2 linked regions of the Undibacterium sp. 5I1 genome follow. The protein of the gene in region 2 interacts with the protein of the main gene of each other region in a pairwise test. Links are inferred from orthologs where the notes say so. Each region holds a gene or a part of one and is shown on either strand. Other genes may lie near its edges.

Region 1 (10,985 bases), 1.3 Mb from region 2 along the record:
TAATAAGTGATCAGATAGAGAAGACAAGATGATAAATAAAATTATCTTTACTGAATTTTTATAGCGTCTTAAGCATGGACTCGCTAGATCCAATAAGAAACTATTTGAAAGTAAATTTGATAAAACGCAGACCAGAATGTCAGCAACAACGCGAGAGGACGAAATTTGCGCTGGAATATCAAGCGATTAGGGTTTTATCGTGCCCGATAATCAGAAAGATACGAAAAAGGAGCTAAGAAAATTTAATAGCATCCACCAAAACCTGTAGAAACTACTTAAGCCACTTACCTATTTATCGCAAGCGAGATGCATTAAGAAGAGTTATACGCAATCACGGACGCAAATTGTGAGCTCAAATCGCGAACTCAAATCAGTCGCTTGAATTGGAGGCGACTAAAGCCTCTTCTGATGGCGCATCAAATACAACATCCATATTCACAGGCCACATTTCTGACAGACGTTGGGTGTCATCAATCAATTCCCGAGTTGATCCCTCACTGACAAGATCGCGACTATCCATTTCTTTTTTACCGAAATCGATACTGGCAAGCAACATTAATTTGTATCCTTCCAGCGTGTCTTGAGAAACGCCCTCACCGTTTAGATATTTCAAACCCAAATTAAATCTTGCACTTGCCAAGCCTTGCTGTGCTGCTTTGGCGTACCAATATACTGCGCGCTTGTCATCATGTAACACGCCTGTGCCGTTGGCATACATGGCACCTAAGCGGTACTGCGCATGCGGGTTGCCTTGGTAAGCGGCTTTTTTATAAGATGCCAGCGCTTTGCTTAAATCCTGTTTGACGCCGTCGTCAGCATCATCATTTTCAGAATATAAAATTCCAAGATTCAGGTAGGCAGCCGTGTAGCCTTGCACTGCGGCTTTTTGATACCAGTACGCCGCGGTTTGTTGATTCTGGGGCACACCCAAAGCATTGCTATACATCAAACCCAAATTGGTCTGCGCACCCGCATGACCACGCGCCGCCGCCTGTGCAAACCAGTAAGAAGCCTGCTGATAGTTTTGCTCTACGCCTTTGCCCTGGAAGTAGATAACACCAAGCCTGGTCTGCGCCTGCGGATCACCTTTTTTGGCATATTGCGTCAATGTGCTGATGTCAGCCAGAGCATCCCCCTTGAACGCCGTCTGTAGCTGATCTGTGACATCGTCACCAACGGCTGTGGTGAATGACACCAAGCCCACGAGAAATAAGATTCCTTTTTTGAACCGTGTCATCTTCACTCTCCCATCAAACCTAAGCTGATCGTACGGACATCCTTTTCAGGATGAATTACGCTCACTAATCATGCTCGAAAAGATACGGTAAAGATGTTTCTTAACTATATTAAAAAGTAACAGAATGTAATTGCCAGATTATTATTTTCCAACAATCGATCGGGGGATATGTTCAAATTTAAAATGAATAGTCAAAGCACAAAAAATAGGAGAATAATAATTACAAAGTTCAAAAAAAATACATACTCCTCAGATAAATTAAGAAATATGTCTTATCCACCAATTAATATATGGACGACTAATAATTACTGACTACCAGTATAAATAAGTAAGCGGAATACAAATTCAAGGCTTTAATTAAATTTCGTGATTGGTTGTAGCACCAACCACTCTGCCACCCCTTACATCGCGTATGGATAATCAGTTACTTGATTAATTTAATCAGAGGCTACACGCACCGTATTTCGCCCAGCTTGCTTGGCCTCATATAACATCGCATCAGCACGCTGAAACCAGGACGATCCGGTCTCTGCCGGCGTAATTTTTGCAACACCAATCGACACCGTAATCGGAAAATTAATCAGTAAAGGCGCATTCTGAATCAGCGCCCTCAACTCTTCTGCCAGCTTGCTTGCAGCTTGTAAATTAGCGCCGACTGCAATCACGACAAACTCCTCACCGCCATAGCGAAATACTGAGTCTGTCGTGCGAATTCTGGTGCAAATTAATTCGCACAATCGAACCAAAACCTGATCGCCGACAATATGGCCAAACTGATCATTCACGTTCTTAAAATGATCTAAATCAAATAAAAGTAGACAAGATTCCGGCTGCATATTTTTAGGATCAGCCAATTTCGCTAAACGGCGATCAAGTGCACGGCGATTACCGACACCAGTCAAAAAATCGCGTTCAGCCTGCTGATTTAATTCTTTATGCTGGAGATTAGTGCGGTACGAAAAAATCGTCGAGAACAAATTAATGAGGATAATCGTGATGGCGATGCTAGACAAATTAATCAGCTCCATCTGACCGTATAAAGCAAACAACATAGCAATCAGAGACACTGTATTGATCAGCAAGGCCTCGTGAGCTTTCAGCATAAATAAGCAGCGATCATGGTCGGATAGACCCAATACACTAGCGGTGCACCCCTTATAAAAATAACCGCGAGCATGCCTGAAGAGTAAAAAATCGTGACGAAAATACTAGCCCAGCGCACTCGACCCGTATTAAATACATACAGAAAGACGCACGCCATGCCGACCACAATTGTTAGATCTACGGCGGCGAGCACCCAATTATGTTGCAACAGGCGAACTATCCCGAACGGAAAAATACTCGGGATACTGAGTGCGCACAACATCAAGAGAATAATTTCCTCTTTTGATCTATTGCGTCCTCGTTTGGGTAAATCTGATCCCAAAGGAAGTTGTTCACGTTGTCCTGACATCATCGCTCACTATGAAATAAAAGCGTTTTGCACAAAACCAACCCTGGCAGCGAACTACGGTTAATTTCCGTTCGCTGAGTACAGATCACTTAGTACAGGCCACTTATACAGATCACTACATTAATATAGTATGAACTGATTATGAATGGATTTTGCAATAGATGCACTATACATAAAGCATAGATCGCGCCATATAACAATGGCTTACATTTAAAGAAGTCTTGAATTACACGCGATCCATTATCATTATTATGATACGGTAACAATATTGTGCAAGGCCGTTACAAACAAGTATTTTTGAATCCGGTTCAAAATACCGCTCTTCTAGGAAGCTTATCTTTATGTCAGTCAGCAAAAGGATGCGTAGCTTCTTTTTATTTTCGTTATTGATGCTATCGACCGGGATTGCGGCGTCGGCGATTTTGTCCAGCGCGTTTAATGTGCAAAATATACCGTTGTTGATTGCTGAAACTCGGGATGAAAACGGTGAGATTGCTTCGATTCGCCCAGAGAATCAAAAAATCCTTGACTATTTTGAGCGTACTTTAGGCATCCACTTTGACATAAAACGCTATCCGCTCTCTCGTCTGGTAGAGAATGTCAAAGCGGGCGAAGGATTGGCGTTTGGCCTGTCCAAAACCTCGGAGCGACTGAGCGAAATGCGTTACTCCATTCCCATCTTCTCCGACTTTATTTGGGTCATTGTGCGCAGTGATTCGGCACTCAAATTCAATTCTGTCGAAGACCTGAAAGGCAAGTCTGTCGGCATCGTCAGAGGAATACGGTTTGGTGACGAGATCGATAGCAAAAGAAATCGCTTGTTCAAAGTAGAAGAAGATCAGCCGCAAACTAGTTCCAGATTAAAAAAGTTATTGTCCGGTCGTATGGATGTGATGCTATTTAATTCCAGAACCGCCAATCCCAAAGAATTGGAAACGGAACTGAACAACTACCTCAGGGATAAAAACATCCGTATGGCTGAGCAGACGACATTCAGCATCAAAGTTTTAAGCAGACCCTTCTTGATTGATGACATCCACTTCACCAATGGATTGCAAAATGATGGCGATATCATTAACAGGGTCAATGCAGCAATTCTCAAGGGACGTAAATCAGGCGAACTGCCTGCGCTGTGGAAGCCAGAACATGAGGCTAGGTAATTTAGCTTAGGCTAGTCGTCAAAGCACTATGAGTTAAAGCTTCAGAAAACTCCTTTCTGGCTCAAAACAATATACTCCCCATTGTTTTTACTAAAAATAGGGCGGATTCAAGTACGAAGAGCAACGTTGAATAAAAAGTCAAAGGGTCAGATGCGATAGCATTCTGCCTTTTGACCAGCCAGTCGAAAGTTGCCGAATATGCGCTACACACACCTAACCCAAGACGAACGATACCAAATTTACGCACTGCGGTTAGAAAAAAAGACAGTCAGCGAGATTGCTGCCGCACTCCATCGTCATAAGTCCAGCATCCACAGGGAACTCAAGCGCAATACCGGAGGAAGCGGGTGGCGCCCCTTACAAGCGAAAAAATAGCCGACGAACGACAAAAGAATAGTCGTAACGCACGACGTATTGATGACAACGACTGGCTCGCCGTCTCGACCTACCTGCGCATGGACTTATCGCCGCAGCAAGCAATCGAACGGTTAAGCCTGGAACGGCAGGAAAAAATGAAGAGCAGTCATGAAACCGTCTATCTGCGCATCTACGCTGACCGCAGAGCGGGCGGCACTCTCTTCAAGCATCTGCGGGGTCAGAAGCCCTACCGCAAACGCTACGGTAGTGGTCAACAGCGCCGGGGCATGCTCAAGAACCGTATCAGCATTGACCAACGACCCGCGATCGTGGATCAAAAAATCTGCTTAGGCGACTGGGAGGGCGATACGATCATTGGCAAGAAACAGCAAGGTATCGTCATTACGCGGGTCGATCGTGTCTCTCGTTTTACCTTAGCCCGGCAACATCATAGCAAACACGCGCAAGGAGTTGCTGCCAGCATCGAGCAACTGCTCACGCCACATCAGCAGCACTGCCATACCATCACGTTCGATAATGGCAGGGAGTTTGCAGGGCATGAGTCCATCGCAGCACATCTGCAAGCCCAAGTGTACTTCGCTCATCCGTATCATTCCTGGGAGCGGGGGCTCAACGAGAACACGAACGGCTTATTACGATACTACTTTCCAAAGAACACCAACTTCAAGGAAATCACTCAAGCCCAGTTGCAACGGGCAGTCAATCAACTCAATCATCGCCCTAGGAAATGCCTCGGCTATCGAACGCCGTTTGAGGTTTTTTATAATTTGGATATACTCCCCCTAAAACTTACCTCCCGTTGCTCTTCGTAGCTGAATCCGCCATGTCTTATTGTCCAAATATTATTTGGACGATTAAAACATACTGATGGTGAGTATATTCTATGGGAATAATAAATGTGATTAAATCCTGCCCGATATCAACACCCAAATAGCAAGTTTAAGCACGAAAAAAAGCTCTTGGTGCTAACGTGCACCAAGAGCTTTTTTGGACCAATTCAACTATTAGGACTTACGCAAAATTGTCCCGGCAAGGCGTAGCGACGAAGATAGTACTGTAGCACAGCTAGGAGCTACAACGCAGCCGGGGCGATTTTGCGTAAGTCCTACTGATAACAACTAATTACTTTTTGCGCATAGGCGGCAAATCAGTACAGACGCCTTTGTAGACTTCGGCAGCCATCCCGATAGACTCACCCAAGGTCGGATGCGGATGTATCGTTTTGCCGATATCAACTGCATCTGCGCCCATTTCAATTGCCAATGCGATTTCGCCGATCATATCGCCTGCATGCGTGCCAACAATACCGCCACCTACAATGCGTTTGGTTTCTGCATCAAATAACAATTTGGTAAAACCTTCATCACGTCCATTGGCGACTGCGCGGCCCGAGGCTGCCCAAGGGAAATGGCCTTTTTCAAGCTTAATGCCTTTAGCTTTAGCTTCGTCTTCTGTAATACCGACCCAGGCGATTTCTGGATCGGTGTAGGCAACAGAAGGAATCACGCTCGCATCAAAATAGGCTTTCTCACCGGAGGCGGCTTCTGCAGCAACATGCGCTTCATGTACCGCTTTGTGTGCCAGCATAGGCTGACCGACCAGATCGCCAATCGCAAAAATATGCGGAACGTTAGTGCGCATTTGCTTATCCACGTTGATAAAGCCGCGGTCGGTGACGCTAACACCTGCTTTATCGGCAGCGATTTTTTTACCGTTAGGACTGCGGCCAACTGCCACCAACACCAGATCGTAAATTTGTGACGCTGGTGCAGCCACGCCGGCCTCTGCTGCTTCAAAGCTGACTTTGATACCTTCTGGAAGCGCTTCAACCGCAACGGTTTTTGTTTTCAACATGATATTGTCGAAACGTTTTTCGTTGAACTTTTGCCAGACCTTTACCATGTCGCGGTCTGCGCCTTGCATCAGGCCGTCCATCATTTCAACGACATCGATACGTGCGCCTAATGTGGAATACACGGTTGCCATTTCTAAGCCGATGATACCGCCGCCAATTACCAACATACGTTTAGGCACCTGACGCAATTCCAAAGCGCCGGTGCTATCAACGATACGTGGATCAGCCGGAACAAAGGGTAAGTTCACCACCGACGAACCAGCTGCAATGATGGCTTGTTTGAACTGAACAGTTTTCTTAGATCCATCAGCGGCAGTGACTTCAATATGATTCGGGCTGACGAATTGACCTGTACCTTGTACTACATTGACTTTGCGGGCTTTAGCCATGCCAGACAAACCTGTCGTCATTTTTTTGATGACGCTTTCTTTGTAGCCACGCAATTTATCAATGTCGATCACAGGTTTGGCAAAAGTCACGCCATGCACTGCCATCGAGGCGGTCTCATCAATCACAGCGGCGACGTGCAGCAAGGCTTTGGACGGAATACAACCGACATTCAGGCAAACACCGCCAAGGGCTGCATAGCGTTCTACCAGCACTGTATTCATCCCAAGATCAGCAGAACGGAAAGCGGCTGAATAACCACCGGGACCTGCGCCTAAAACCATCATGTCGCATTCCACATCCACTTTACCGGTGTAGCTGGATGCGATTGGTGCGGGGACGGCGGAGACGACAGGAGCGGCGGCGGACGCCACCTGTGCAGCAACTGGTGCAGATACTGATGCTGGCGCGGCCGCAGATGCACTTGCGCTAGACACTTGGCCTGCGGCTTCTACCAGTAATAACAAAGCACCTTCGGCAACTTTGTCACCGACTTTGATTTTAATTTCTTTGACCACGCCAGCGTGGCTGGATGGAATTTCCATACTGGCTTTGTCCGACTCTACCGTGATCAGTGATTGATCAACTTTGATGCTGTCACCCACTTTGACCATCAATTCGATGACTTCTACTTCTTTAAAATCACCAATGTCTGGGACTTTAACTTCTACGATGCTGGACGCCGTTGGTGCTGATGGTGCTGTTGGTATTACTGGAGCGCTGACAGCGGCTGCAGGAGCAGCTGGAGTGGCAGGAGCGGCTTGGGTTACTGGCGCTGCAACTTCTGCTGCACCTGCTGCCTCCAACACCAGCAGCATACTTCCTTCTGCTACTTTGTCGCCCACTTTGATTTTTAATTCCTTGATGACACCGGCGTGCGTGGAGGGAATCTCCATACTCGCTTTGTCCGATTCGACCGTAATCAGGGATTGATCGACCTTAATCGTATCGCCCACTTTAACCAGTAATTCGATAATTTCTACTTCTTTAAAATCACCGATATCAGGTACTTTGACCTCAATTGTGCTCATGTATTTTCTCCGCTCACAGCAAGGTTTTACGCAGATCAGCCAAAACATCGGCTAAATACGCGGTGAACTTGGCAGCCATTGCGCCATCAATGACGCGATGATCGTAGGACAGGGATAAAGGCAACATCAAGCGTGGAATAAATTGCTTGCCGTCCCACACTGGTTTAATCGTCGATTTAGACAATCCCAAAATAGCGACTTCCGGTGCGTTGATGATAGGTGTAAATGCCGTACCACCAATCCCGCCCAAAGACGAAATCGTAAAAGTAGCGCCTTGCATATCAGCTGGCTTCAGCTTGCCGTCACGCGCTTGTGCAGACAACTCACCCATCTCGACAGCGATTTGCGACAAAGTTTTTTGGTCTGCATTTTTGATCACAGGAACAACCAATCCGTTTGGCGTATCAGCTGCAAAACCGATGTTGTAATACTGTTTGAGTATCAGGTTTTCTCCCTTCCCATCCAAGGAGGCGTTGAAGGCTTTAAATTTCTTCAAAGCGGCGACGCTAGCTTTGATGACAAAGGCCAGCATCGTTAGCTTAACGCCCGATTTAACCAAAGCTTCGTTGGACGATTTACGGAAATCTTCCAAGTCAGTAATGTCAGCTTCATCGAACTGCGTTACGTGCGGAATCATCACCCAGTTGCGATGCAGATTAGGGCCGCTGAGTTTTTTGATGCGGGACAAAGGCAACAATTCGGTGCTACCAAATTTGCTGAAATCCAGTGAGGGCCAAGGCAACAAATCGAGACCAACACCGCTGCCATTTTTTGCCGGAGCAGAAACAGCCGATACTGCTGTACTACCAGCCATAATGCCTTTGACGAAGTTTTGCACGTCCAATTGCGAGATACGGCCTTTAGGTCCGCTACCTTGCACGCGCAAGAGATCAACGCCAAGTTCGCGCGCAAATTTTCGGATTGACGGTGATGCATGTGGCTTGCTGCCATCGGCATTGCTGACAGGAGTTGATGTTGTCGCTGTGCTAGCTGGTACCTCAACCGCAGCGGCGGCAACTGGCGCAGCTGGTGCTGGCGCGGGTGCTAATGCAACTGGAGCTGCCGGTACGGTTGCTGCTACTGGCGCAGCTGCCGGAGTAGTTGCCGGAGCAGTTACCGGAGCAACATCGCCAGACGCCTCAACCACAACGAGTAAAGAACCTTCGGCAACTTTGTCGCCGACTTTCACTTTAATTTCTGTCACGACGCCAGCATGGCTGGAGGGAATCTCCATACTGGCTTTGTCTGATTCGACCGTGATTAATGATTGATCAACCTTAATGGTATCGCCAACCTTGACCATCAATTCAATCACTTCTACTTCTTTGAAATCGCCGATGTCCGGCACTTTGACTTCAATCGCACTCATAGTTTTCGCTCCGCGTAAATTATTTGAGAGAGGCGCATCACTTGCTGAGTGCGCCCTTCTTTGCTCATGCTTACTTAGGTAACTAAATTAACCCAGTTAACTTAGACAGTGACCGGATTAGGTTTGTCTGCGTTGATGCCGTACTTTTCAATAGCCTGGGCAACAACAGAGGCAGACAACACACCTTCATCAGCCAAGGTTTTGAGTGCAGCGATCACCACGAAATAGCGATTGACCTCAAAGAATTCACGCAATTTTGCACGGCTGTCAGACCGACCAAAACCATCCGTACCCAAGACTTTGTAGCTACGACCTTTTGGAATGAAGGCGCGTACTTGTTCCGCAAAGGTACGCATGTAATCGGTAGAAACGATTATCGGACCTGCCGTATCTTTTAAGCATTGCGTAATATGAGCCACACGCGGCTCTGCCGTTGGATGCAACATATTCCAACGTTCTACATCCTGACCATCACGGGCTAATAAAGTAAAGCTTGGTGCAGACCAGACATCAGCCGCGATACCAAAATCATTTTGCAACAATTCTGCTGCAGCAATCACTTCGCGCAGTATCGTGCCAGAGCCCATCAGTTGTACTCGGTGCTTGGTCACGCTCTCGGATTTTTGCAACAGGTACAAACCTTTGATGATGCCTTCTTCTTGTCCCTCTTTCAGTCCCGGATGGCTGTAGTTCTCATTCATCAGCGTGAGGTAGTAAAACACATCTTCCTGATTTGTGACCATACGGCGCAAACCATCATGCATGATGACCGCGACTTCATGTGCGAACGTCGGATCGTAAGGTACGCAGTTTGGTATGGTCGAAGCTAATACATGACTGTGACCGTCCTCATGCTGCAAGCCTTCGCCGTTCAGAGTGGTACGGCCGGCGGTACCGCCTAACAAGAAGCCGCGAGCACGCATATCCCCGGCGGCCCACGCCAGATCACCAACGCGTTGCAGACCAAACATGGAGTAGTAGGTATAAAACGGAATCATCACGCGGTTGTTGGTCGAGTATGAGGTCGCAGCGGCGATCCATGAACTCATACCACCCGCTTCATTAATCCCTTCTTGCAAAATCTGACCAGCTTTATCTTCGCGGTAATACATCACCTGATCTTTATCGACTGGCTCATACAATTGACCAACCTGACTGAAGATACCGATCTGGCGGAACAAGCCCTCCATACCAAATGTGCGGGACTCATCGACCATAATTGGTACGACACGCGGCCCCAAGCTTGCATCGCGTAATAAGGCAGTCAAAATACGTACATACGCGGCAGTGGTAGATATTTCACGACCTTCAGCGGTCGGTTCCAGCATCGCTTTAAATGCCGACAACTCAGGGACGATCAGTTCTTCATCGGCTTTTTGACGGCGTTGTGGCAAATAGCCGCCGAGCGCCTTACGACGTGCTTGCAGGTACTGCATTTCTGGCGTGTCGTCAGCAGGTTTATAAAAAGGAATACCTGGCAAATCTGCATCAGCGATTGGCAGTTGGAAACGATCGCGCATTGCTTTAATCGCTTCATCGTCCAGCTTTTTGGTGTTATGCGCCGTGTTACGTGCTTCACCCGATTTACCAAAACCAAAACCTTTAATACTCTTGGCCAAGATTACGGTCGGTTGCCCTTTATTTTCTTGTGCCACTTTAAATGCAGCATAAATTTTGTGGGGATCATGTCCACCGCGAGTCAGGCGCCAGATGTCGTCATCTGACATTTTGCTGACCATTTCCAATAACTTGGGATGCTTGCCAAAGAAGTTCGCACGAACATAAGCGCCATCTTTGGCTTTGTAATTCTGGTACTCGCCATCGACAGTTTCCATCATGACTTTTTGCAAGATACCGTCTTTATCTTTAGCGAGCAACTCATCCCAACCGCTACCCCAGATCACTTTCACCACATTCCAGCCTGCGCCACGGAAATCTGATTCCAGCTCTTGAATGATCTTGCCGTTGCCACGTACCGGACCATCAAGACGTTGCAAATTACAGTTGACGACCATCACCAGATTGTCCAGTTGTTCGCGACCCGCCATACCAATCGCACCCATAGATTCTGGCTCATCCATCTCACCATCACCGCAGAATGCCCAGACTTTACGC
Region 2 (11,043 bases):
AAAACTGCCGAGCGTTTATTACTGGAACTCAAAGGTAAATTGGGCGCAGATATTGGTGCCAGTGCTGGCGGCATTGCCATGCACGACCATCAGTCTGACATACTCAATGCCTTGTTAGCGCTGGGTTACTCCGACAAAGAAGCCTTGCTGGCGCTGAAGACTTTGCCGGCTGGCACTGGCGTTTCTGACGGTATCAAGCTGGCCCTGAAATCTCTGTCGAAAAGCTAATCCATCATGAGCATCCAAACCGATAACTTCAGTAGCACGAACAATCTGAGCGACACCCGCATTATCGCGGCGACACCTGCATCACCGAATGAAGAAGCGATCGAGCGAGCGCTTCGTCCCAAACAATTGGATGAGTATGTCGGGCAAGAAAAAATCCGCGGTCAGTTAGAGATTTTTATCACCGCTGCCAGACAGCGCAAAGAAGCACTCGATCATACTTTGCTGTTCGGTCCACCAGGCTTAGGCAAAACCACACTGGCACACATTATTGCGCGTGAAATGGGTGTCAATTTGCGTCAAACCTCGGGGCCGGTATTGGAGCGCGCAGGAGATTTAGCCGCTCTATTAACCAATCTGGAAGCGAATGACGTCTTGTTTATCGACGAGATTCATCGTTTGTCGCCTGTGGTGGAAGAAATTTTATACCCGGCGCTGGAAGACTATCAGATCGACATCATGATCGGTGAAGGCCCCGCAGCACGCTCGGTTAAACTGGATCTGCAGCCATTCACCTTAGTTGGTGCAACTACCCGTGCGGGCATGCTGACCAACCCCTTGCGCGACCGTTTTGGCATCGTGGCACGCCTAGAATTTTATACTGCAGAAGAATTAACCCGCATCGTGACACGCTCGGCATCTTTGCTTAACGCCCCTATCAATCCCGATGGCGCGTATGAAATCGCTAAACGTGCGCGTGGCACACCGCGTATCGCCAATCGTCTGCTGCGCAGAGTCAGAGATTATGCCGAGGTAAAAGGCAATGGCGACATCACTAAAAATATCGCCGACGCGGCTCTCAAAATGCTGGACGTTGATAGCGTCGGATTTGATGTAATGGACAGAAAATTACTGGAAGCCATTTTATTTAAATTTGGCGGCGGTCCTGTCGGTCTGGACAATGTAGCGGCAGCGATCGGCGAAGAGCGCGATACGATCGAAGACGTGTTAGAACCTTATCTAATACAACAAGGCTATTTGCAGCGCACCCCTCGCGGACGCATCGCAACGCCTTCAGCCTATGAGCACTTTGGGGTTGCAGTACCTAGAACCAATCCTAATGGTGAGCTTTGGGGAAGTTAGATACGACTAAGACTTTAGCTAGCTCAGCCGAGCAAAAGCTTGATAGTTGGCGTGTCGCAAAAAAGTTATTCCAGTCAATGAAGTGTTTTGACTCCCTTAAAAATAATGAGCTGGACTCGTCATGCCAGAGCATACAAATCAAGCAAATTCGCGCCTAAATTAATATACTCCCCATAATTTTCATAAAAATAAGCCTAATGAGCAGGATATACATGGACGATTAAATATACACCCAGTGAGTATATATTTATTGATCGAACTCATTACTAACGTGAAGCCTGATGACAAGGATAAATTTAACTACAAATTCTTACCCCTTAAGCATCTAATCTGCATACTCAGGGCAATGTAGACATTAAACCAAATTGTCGTGATAAAACTAATTGAGTGATTTGGAGCAAGCCCTGAGGTAGCTTTTTTAGCTTCGGTAATTTTTTGCAAAAAATATGCCCCCCTTTATATTGCCCTCTGGTAAAAGTGGTACGCACTGAACCGCAGTAAGCTCGGCATAACTCAGTTTTTTTGCCTCACATGTAGCTTGCAGCTTGCGAATTCAGTGCTCCTCGCCCACAATAAGGACTCCCTAAAAACTTGGCGCTATCATGCTGATGTCCTCCCAAGCCGATCGCTATGCTCAACAATTTCTGGATGCGCGTGCTCACGCCAGAACTCTCGCTCCTATCTCATCAAACTCCGCAATAAGTATTGCAGACGCCTACGATATTGCTAAGAGCTTAGATAATATTCGTACTGCTGAAGGCGAAGTTCCGGTTGGCAGAAAACTGGCGTTCACTAACAGAACATTGTGGTCAAAGTACGGACAAAAAGAATCCATTCATGCGCCAATCTGGACAACTCTGTTTGACAGCACAGTACGGTATCTTGATGACGTCCACACATCGCAAGACCTCAAAGGTGCGCTGCAACCGCGGGTAGAACCAGAAGTGGTTTTTAAGCTGGGCCGCACGCCTGCTGCCGATGCGACGATGGATGAACTGGCAGATTGCCTGGAATGGATGGCGCATGGTTTAGAAATCGTCGTCAGCCCCTACCCTGATTGGAAATTCGAAGCCGCTGACGCCATCGCTGCCTTCGGCTTGCACGGTACTTTGTTGGTCGGTGAGCCGCGTATGCTGTCGAGCGCGACGCGTCACCATTTAGGCCCGGTACTGGCCAATGCGAGCGTCTCTCTGTCTTGTGATGGCTCTTTGCGTAGCGCAGGCTTCGGTAGCAATGTTCTGGATAGTCCGCTTCATGCGATCTGGCACTTGCACCAATTACTCAAAACACAAGCTCAATTTTCGCCCCTCACCGCCGGAGAAATTATAACGACTGGCAGCTGGACTGATGCGTATCCGGTATTGCCAGGAGAAACCTGGTTTACTGCGTTCTCTGGAGTGCCGCTACCTGGCTTATCAGTCTCTTTTGTTTAAAATAAATATGATCATAGTTCATCACTTAAATAATTCCCGGTCACAACGCATTCTCTGGTTATTAGAAGAACTGGGTGTGGAGTACCAGATCATGCGATATGAGCGTGATCCCCGGACGATGTTAGCACCCGCATCCTTATTGGCGGTACATCCGCTGGGTAAATCACCCGTGATTACCGACGATGATTTGACGATTGCAGAATCCGGCGCGATTGTTGAATACTTGATCAATCGCTATTCCAACGGACGACTGATCCCTATTCGCGACTCCAAAGATTATTTGCGCTATATTTACTGGTTACATTTCGCTGAAGGCTCAGCCATGTCACCTCTCTTAATGAAATTGGTGTTTGATAGGATAGAGCAAAGTCCGATGCCATTTTTTGTGAAGCCGATTGCCCGTGGCATAGCCCAAAAAGTAAAAACTAGTTTCATACAACCACAAATCACACGCCATCTGAATTATCTGGAAACAGAGATCTCTGGCACTGGCTGGTTTGCCGGTAGTGAGTTTAGTGCTGCAGATATACAAATGAGCTTCGTATTAGAAGCATCAGCTGCACGCGGAGGCTTAAATAGTATAAGTCACCCCAAATTAATGGATTGGCTACAGCGCATACATGCAATGCCATCATATGTTCGCGCCTTAGAAAAAGGCGGCGCTTACAAATTGCTGGGCTAAGCACCTTCAGTACTTTACGCGACTTAAAAACCTCTACGAAGATTTGTTCAAAATCAAAAAAAGCACCCAAAGGTGCTTTTTTTGTGACTGACTAGGCAGACCTAAGTCTGCAAAGTATTAGAAACGATGACGAATACCAACGTTGATCAAACTATCTGTCTGACCATTTGCAGCTGCCATACCACCAGCATTTGAATTTGTGTCATTAGTTGTACGAGCATAGTTTGTATACAGGTTAGTACGCTTGGACAAAGAGTAAGTACCGCCAATTGCAAACTGTTGACCTTTACCAGCAGTAGCTGCCAAATTATTGGTAACACTAGCGTAAGTGGCGATCAGGTTAGCAGCGCCAAATGGCACGGTCGTCCCAATCATCCACTCTTTAGTATCGACTGGACCAACATAACCAGCGTCAGTTGTAGTTTTACCATATGCAGCGTGCAATTTTGCTACGCTAAAATCGTAAATACCACCAAGGAAAGTAATTTTCTTGGCTTTGCCAGTTGCATCATTATTTGTGTTGTAAGCGATCGCTGCTTGTATCGGACCGTCAGCGTATATGCCGGACAGACCGATGTTACGCAAAGCGGATGTGTCGCCAGCAACTTCACCGAACGAGTAAGCCAAAGAACCTGTGAAACCGCTCAAGTTATTTGTTGTGTAGTTAACTGTATTGTTTGTACGGAATGGTGTACCGAATAAGCCTAAAGTACCTGCTGTAGAAGTACCTTGACCAGCTTGTGCGCCGCCACCTGTGCTATTAAAACCGGCATCCCATGGATCGATAGTATCTGTAGCGATGAAGATAGGTGTGTATTGACGCCCCATATTCACAGAACCGAACTCACCTGACAAACCAACCCAAGCTTGACGACCAAAAGTTAAGCCGCCTTGTGAAGATGCACCGGTATCAGCATTAACGCCCATTTCTAATTGGAAGTTTGCTTTTAAACCGCCGCCCAAATCTTCACTACCTTTAAAGCCAAGACGGGAACCAGATTGGATACCACTGTCCAGAGCTGTGATGCTACCAGCAGCACCTCCACGATTTTCGTGTTGCAAAGCCATGTCCAGTACACCATAAATTGTGACATTAGATTGAGCTTGTGCTGAACCTGCAACTGCTGCCAAAACGGCCAGAGCTAATAATGATTTTTTCATTGATATTTCTCCAAGGGTTTTAATATTAATCAAACTACATCAAGCCAACTTTATATTATTAAATTAATCATTTAAATAATGCAAACTAGCTAATACTTCAAAAATTTTGTTGCGGCTAAAAAGAAGTTAACGTATTTGACCAAAATTAAAGGCGGACAGCAAAGCCAAATCAGCTTTTATAAGGGTGTAAAACAACAAACGTCGTTAATAAACAACGGAAAATTGCAATATTATTAACAATATTGATGAATTAATGCTCTATGGCAATTCCTAACAAACTAAAAGGAGCCTTATTTAAATAAAGCTCCTTAACAAGGTTTATTCATCAAAAACTACATGATGTTTGTTGCTAATTTATTAAAATAAGTGAGTAATACCAACGGAAAAGCCATTTTGTGTTCCATTATTAATAGTGCCCAATACTGCTGTCGCTCCTACAAACGCATTAGTTAACTTCTTATTATCAACTTCAACATAGAAATTTGTGCGCTTAGACAATGCATAAGTTGCGGCAACTACCAAATTTTTTCGAGAACCATCTACCTTAGTAGCAGCTGAAGTCGCTACGGTGTAATCAGTAACATAGTAAGCACCAGTCAACTCAATTTGAGGAGTGATAGTGTAGTTAATACCGCCCCAAAACGATTTTTGGTAGGAATCAATGTTCAAGACAGATTCTTGTGTTTCTTTTACATAACCACCAGAAACCCGAACTACGCCTTCTTTGTAGGCACCACCAACTGTGTAGTATTTATTACGTAAACCACCAACGTCGGTGGACATAAAAGTACCACCGAAATTCACTGGGCCAGTAGTGTAAGTAGCCGCAACTGATTTAACTGTATTACGACCTATATCACCAGCAACTTCACCTAAAGCGTATTCAGCACTAACTTTTACGCCACTGAAGATAGCTGTGTACTGAATATCATTATTAAAACGAGTAGCACCACCACCACTAAACGTGGCTGGGAAGAACAAAGCTACACCAGCAACAGGAGATGTAATTGCAGGGAATTTATAGCTAAATGGCTCATAAGTACCAATAGTTTTGAAAGCTAAAGAATACTGACGACCCAGATCGATGTTACCAAAGTCACCCGTTACGCCGACAAAAGCAGAACGATTAAACATCGTACCGCTGTCCAAAGTACCAGTTGCAGTGTTAAAGCCAGACTCCAGTACAAAGTGAGCGTTCATGCCGCCACCCAGATCTTCAACGCCCTTAAAACCGAGACGATTAGAGTTGTACGTACCGTTGGATCCCATGGTGACTTTGCTATTGCCAGCAGCATCAACGTTGGTGACGTCACGAATACCTGCATCAATAGAACCATAAATCGTTACGGATGATTGTGCTGAGGCAGTAGCTGCAAATGCGCTGAGAACTGCAAATGCGATGAGCGTTTTTTTCATTTAATGTGTCTCCAAAATTTATAGTTTTATAAAGTGTACTGATCTCTATCAGTTAAATTTTAGGTTGCCTTAGTCTTGCTTTGACTTTGACACCTTTCGTCTCAGAATCTGTACATATTGAAACAAATTAAGTCAAATTGGGCAAAGAGAATTTGCGAACGATCGTATTTAAGCAAATTTAATGTGGCGTCTTCACAACAACGAAGTTTTTTTTCCATATCAAAGAATCAACTTTTAGCATGAATGCAGGCATGTATGCACACAGCGCAATATACGGTGGCGGTTTACAATACGCATTAACAAACACATTGAATAAAAAGGGTTGAGCATATGTTTGATATAGACAAATTCGTCATTGGTTTTGATCGCGCTCTGCGTGTAGTTAGTGGTCAGGCACATGCTTCACGCGCGCAACCTGGCCACTATTTAAAGGAAACAGTATTAAGCGAACAAGACCGCAAGCACAGCGCAGGACTAATGCGCGTGAATCATGTAGGTGAGGTATGCGCGCAGGCTTTATATGATGCGCAAGGACGGGTTACACAGTCTAAAGATATCAAACAGGCATTCACTCATTCTGGCAAAGAGGAGGAAGATCATCTGGCCTGGACTGCGCAGAGACTGGCTGACTTAAACTCACACACCAGTTTTCTAAATCCGGTCTGGTACGCCGGTGCCTATGTCTGCGGTACGATTGCTGCGCATTGTGGCGATGCAATTAGCTTGGGGTTTGTGGTGGAGACAGAGAAGCAGGTCGAAGCGCATTTGGCAAGTCATCTGGACAAGCTTCCATCCGATGATAAAAAATCAAAAGCCATCGTGGAACAAATGCGCCTGGATGAAATTGCCCATGGCGCGGCGGCCGACGCGCTTGGGGCTTCTGCGCTGCCGCTACCCTTCCAGTTCTTAATGAAGGGTATGTCTAAGGTAATGACAACGACTGCTTACTATCTATGACGATTCGTGACTACTTGTGATGTTTAAATATCGGCGACGTTACTCATAAAATGAATAAAACGTTGCCTTAAAATTCTAAAAAATCACAACATCAAAAAACAACCCGCCGCAACCGCGGTTGGTATCAGAGCAGAGATAATCAGACCTAGTGGGCTAATTGCCTGCTCATCGAAACACTCCTTCAAAATCGCAAACCCGGCTGGATTAGGTGCGTTGGCAATCACCGTCAGACCACCACCCGTCACGGCACCGGCGACCAACGCATATTTTGCGCCATCAGATAAACCAGATACCAAAGACCCCAAATAAGTCAGTGCGGCATTATCGGTAATGGCCGTTAATCCCAAAGAACCAAAAAATAAAACGGTGGAATCCATACCCGCCAGTATCGGTTGCAACCACCATTGTTGCTTTCCGCCTAGTACCACCAAACCAGCCAAAAAGAATGCCACTAGCAAACCTTCCCGCAGCATCAGCTTGTCCTGATAGCGTTGATAAGCTTCGGTAAAGCCTAAGAAAAACAAAAACAATCCCATAAAGACCGCAGGATAATGCGCAAACACGACGGTCGCGCCTAAAAATAAATAGTGAACCAGTACAACAGCGAATGGCACAGGAGCCTCCGTACTTTGGACAATTGCATCGGCAGTTCGCGCTCCGATTACAGCGAGCTTAATCTCCATCAACTGCTTGCGAAAGGCCACCGTTACGATCAGCGCATTAATCAATACAGCAATCGCTGCTTTCCAACCAAATACGCTGGACATAAAACTGATATCCCAACCCCATTTTTCTGCCACCATTAATACTGGCGGTGCAGCGAAAGGAGTCAACACACCGCCGATAGAAATATTCACAAACAAAACACCCAGCGTCGCGTACTTTAATTTTTGAGAAATATCTTTCGTATAAAAACGCTCACGCAACATTAAGGCAGCCAAAGTCATAGCCGCAGGCTCAGTGATCAGAGAGCCCAGCAAAGGCACCAGACTCAAGCACAAAAAATAAGCGCTAACGGCGGGATTCACCGGCAGTATCGCCGCGATACGGCTGACTAAGTTCTGCACCGATTGCAAAATGGGTTTTGTCCCTGCAATGGTCAGTATCACGAAGACAAATAGCGGCTCAGTAAAATTTTGGCTTTCTAAATAACTGATGGCTGCTTTCTGATGATTCAGTACAGCAATACAGCCAACCAATACTAACGCCCAAAAACCAAAGACAACTTCTACTTCACCCAGCAAATGCCATAAACCCGCATGATTTTTACTAGTATGTGCCAGATGTAAAAAATGCTTGGTAGAGAATGTATGTAACACCGCCAATCCAAAAATCGCCGCACCTGCATAGTTAATTAATTGCGTGTTATCCATATTAAATTAAGCTTCTTTTTAAATGTAATCGGGTTGATAGAGCACAGTCGTTTTTTACACTTTATCCAATTTCGCAATACTCAAGTCCAGCAACTTCATGCCTTGCCGTCCAAAATTAATATGCGCCCTAGCATTACTGCCGCCACCTTCAATATTCACAATCACGCCCTCGCCAAACTTGGCATGCATCACTGTCTCGCCGATGCGCCAGCCGGGCTTGCTGCTGGTTTTATTAAAATTCTGTGCAATATGATTTGCCCCTGCTGATGGTTCTTCATCCCAAGCTGATTTTTTATTACCGAACCAGCTTGGCTGGATTTTTGGCGACAGCCATTTAATCGATTCTTCTGGCATCTCATCAAAAAATCGTGAGCGCATGTTGTAGCGCGTCTGTCCATGCAGCATGCGGGTCTGCGAGAAGCTAACATACAGGCGCTTGCGTGCCCGCGTGATCGCGACATACATCAGACGCCGTTCTTCTTCAACGCCAGAATCTTCCTTCGCGCTATTCTCATGCGGGAACAAACCCTCTTCTAAACCAGTGATGAAGACTGCATCAAATTCTAAACCTTTAGCAGAATGCACCGTCATCAGTTGCAAGGCATCTTGTCCGACCTGCGCCTGATTGTCGCCCGCCTCCAAAGACGCATGCGATAAAAATGCTGACAACGGCGACATCACTGTGGGTAAGGCGGCATCTGCATCAATAATCTCTACCCCATCGGCAATCGTAACCAGGCCGACCGCCGCTTGTGACGCAGGCCCTAACAAAGCCGGGGCATCCGAACGAAAACCCTCTTCGGAAATAAACAGTGTCGCCGCATTGACTAACTGCTCCAAGTTTTCGATACGGTCAGCGCCTTCTTTCTCGTTCTGATAATGCGTCATCAGACTACTCAAATCGAGGACAATTTTGACCATTTCTGGCAAAGACAAACGCTGGGTTTCAAACCGTGCACTCTCAATGAGTTTGACAAAATTACCCAGAGAAGTACCCGCTTTACCAGCGACATAAGGTACTGCCGCGTATAAAGAAATACCATATTGTTTGGCTGAATCTTGCAGCTGCTCTAAGGAGCGTGCGCCAATCCCGCGCGCCGGGAAATTGACTACACGCAAAAAGGCAGAATCATTGTGCGGATTATCCATCAGCTGCAAATACGCAATCGCATGCTTAATCTCGGCACGCTCAAAATAGCGCTGACCGCCATACACTTTGTAGGGCAAATTCGCTGTGAACAAAGCATGCTCTATCACCCGCGATTGCGCGTTGGAGCGATACAGGATCGCGATTTCGCTACGCAACGAACCTTCTCGTATCAGGTTCTTGGCTTCCTCAATAATCCACTGCGCTTCCTGAATATCGCTACTGGCTTCATAGATGCGCACAGGTTCGCCATGACCTGCGTCGGTACGCAAATTTTTACCAAGGCGCTTGCTGTTATTGGCGATCAGGGTATTTGCTGTATCCAGAATATGACCATGCGAGCGATAATTCTGCTCCAGCTTAATAATATTTTCGACTTTAAATTCTTGCTCAAACGAGGACATATTGCCGACGTTGGCACCGCGGAAGGCATAAATACTTTGATCATCGTCGCCGACCGCAAACACCGCGCCGCTGTGTTGATTGCCTTGCCCCGATATCAGCTTTAGCCATTTATATTGCAGGTCATTGGTATCCTGAAACTCGTCAACCAAGATATGTTTAAAGCGAGCTTGATAATGCTCACGCAGAGGCTGATTGCGGCTAAGCAGCTCATAAGTACGCAATAATAATTCTGCAAAATCGACGACGCCCTCACGCTGACATTGCGCATCATAGAGCTCATATAACGCCACCATTTTGCGGTTGAAATCATCATAAGCATCCACCGCTGCTGCCCGCAAACCCTGATCTTTTGCGCTATTGATAAAGTACATCAAGGTGCGCGGCGGGAACTTCTCATCGTCAACGTTGTTCGCTTTCAGCAAACGCTTGATAAACGAGAGCTGGTCCGATGAATCCAGAATCTGAAACGTCTGCGGCAAACTGGCATCACGATGATGCGCGCGCAGCAAGCGATTGCATAAGCCGTGGAAAGTACCTATCCACAAGCCGCGCGTATTGATCGGCAACATCGCCGACAAGCGCAACAACATTTCTTTGGAGGCTTTATTGGTGAACGTGACTGCCAGAATCCCTTGCGGTGATACTTGTCCGGTTTGGATTAACCAGGCAATCCGGGTGGTGAGGACGCGGGTTTTACCAGAGCCTGCGCCCGCTAAAATCAGAGCAGATTGCGAAGGTAAAGTGACAGCAGCGAGCTGTTCTGGATTCAGATTATGGAGAAGATTTTGCATCCCATGATTATACGGGAGTAACACGCTGGAGAACTTCTAAAAACCCTCCCTGCTAAAGAGCATTAAATGCCTCCAGCACGTTCCATTGTTGCGTACCATAGCCGTGCCAGCGTATTGCTATGTCGACGTATTGTTGCGTCCAAGTAATCAATCCTGCTTAGCGCTGTATCTCGATTAAATGGCTTTTGAAGCTCGCCCTGATAATCACCTAAAAGAACACCGACATATTAATCAAGATCGACAAATTATATATACTCCCCATTATTTTTATGAAAATAAGCTTATTGTCCAATTATTATATGGGCACTTTGAAAATACCCACCAGGAGTATATTTATTCAAAATAGAGCGGCGAATGCCTTTGCAGAGGC

The links.
Region 1: the proteins of RGU72_RS13250 (region 2) and lpdA interact in binary tests that used the Escherichia coli proteins (3 or more experiments, as listed by UniProt). The link is inferred for Undibacterium sp. 5I1 from one-to-one orthologs.

The regions. Positions count from the first base shown.
Region 1 is NZ_JAVIWI010000001.1:1,698,863-1,709,847, forward strand. The notes cover bases 4,927-7,882. They hold lpdA (dihydrolipoyl dehydrogenase), read right to left. Parts: upstream 7,502-7,882; coding sequence 5,351-7,501; downstream 4,927-5,350. Other genes in these bases: RGU72_RS07605 (IS30 family transposase), read left to right, coding at 4,927-5,040; aceF (dihydrolipoyllysine-residue acetyltransferase), read right to left, coding at 7,515-7,882. In the rest of the region: RGU72_RS07580 (tetratricopeptide repeat protein), read right to left, coding at 371-1,237; RGU72_RS07585 (GGDEF domain-containing protein), read right to left, coding at 1,675-2,340; RGU72_RS07590 (hypothetical protein), read right to left, coding at 2,334-2,690; RGU72_RS07595 (transporter substrate-binding domain-containing protein), read left to right, coding at 3,032-3,850; RGU72_RS07600 (helix-turn-helix domain-containing protein), read left to right, coding at 4,049-4,225; more of RGU72_RS07605, read left to right, coding at 4,198-4,926; more of aceF, read right to left, coding at 7,883-8,870; aceE (pyruvate dehydrogenase (acetyl-transferring), homodimeric type), read right to left, coding at 8,972-10,985. UniProt on the Escherichia coli protein: Lipoamide dehydrogenase is a component of the glycine cleavage system as well as of the alpha-ketoacid dehydrogenase complexes.
Region 2 is NZ_JAVIWI010000001.1:3,000,829-3,011,871, forward strand. The notes cover bases 8,030-11,043. They hold RGU72_RS13250 (UvrD-helicase domain-containing protein), read right to left. Parts: upstream 10,674-11,043; coding sequence 8,385-10,673; downstream 8,030-8,384. Other genes in these bases: RGU72_RS13245 (putative Na+/H+ antiporter), read right to left, coding at 8,030-8,330; thiE (thiamine phosphate synthase), read right to left, coding at 11,011-11,043. In the rest of the region: Holliday junction branch migration protein RuvA, read left to right, coding at 1-228; Holliday junction branch migration DNA helicase RuvB, read left to right, coding at 235-1,308; RGU72_RS13220 (2-keto-4-pentenoate hydratase), read left to right, coding at 1,911-2,741; RGU72_RS13225 (glutathione S-transferase), read left to right, coding at 2,749-3,423; RGU72_RS13230 (porin), read right to left, coding at 3,541-4,584; RGU72_RS13235 (porin), read right to left, coding at 4,942-6,000; coq7 (2-polyprenyl-3-methyl-6-methoxy-1,4-benzoquinone monooxygenase), read left to right, coding at 6,331-6,957; more of RGU72_RS13245, read right to left, coding at 7,041-8,029. UniProt on the Escherichia coli protein: A helicase with DNA-dependent ATPase activity. Unwinds DNA duplexes with 3'-5' polarity. Translocates on single-stranded DNA with 3'-5' polarity. Initiates unwinding more efficiently from a nicked substrate than double-stranded DNA.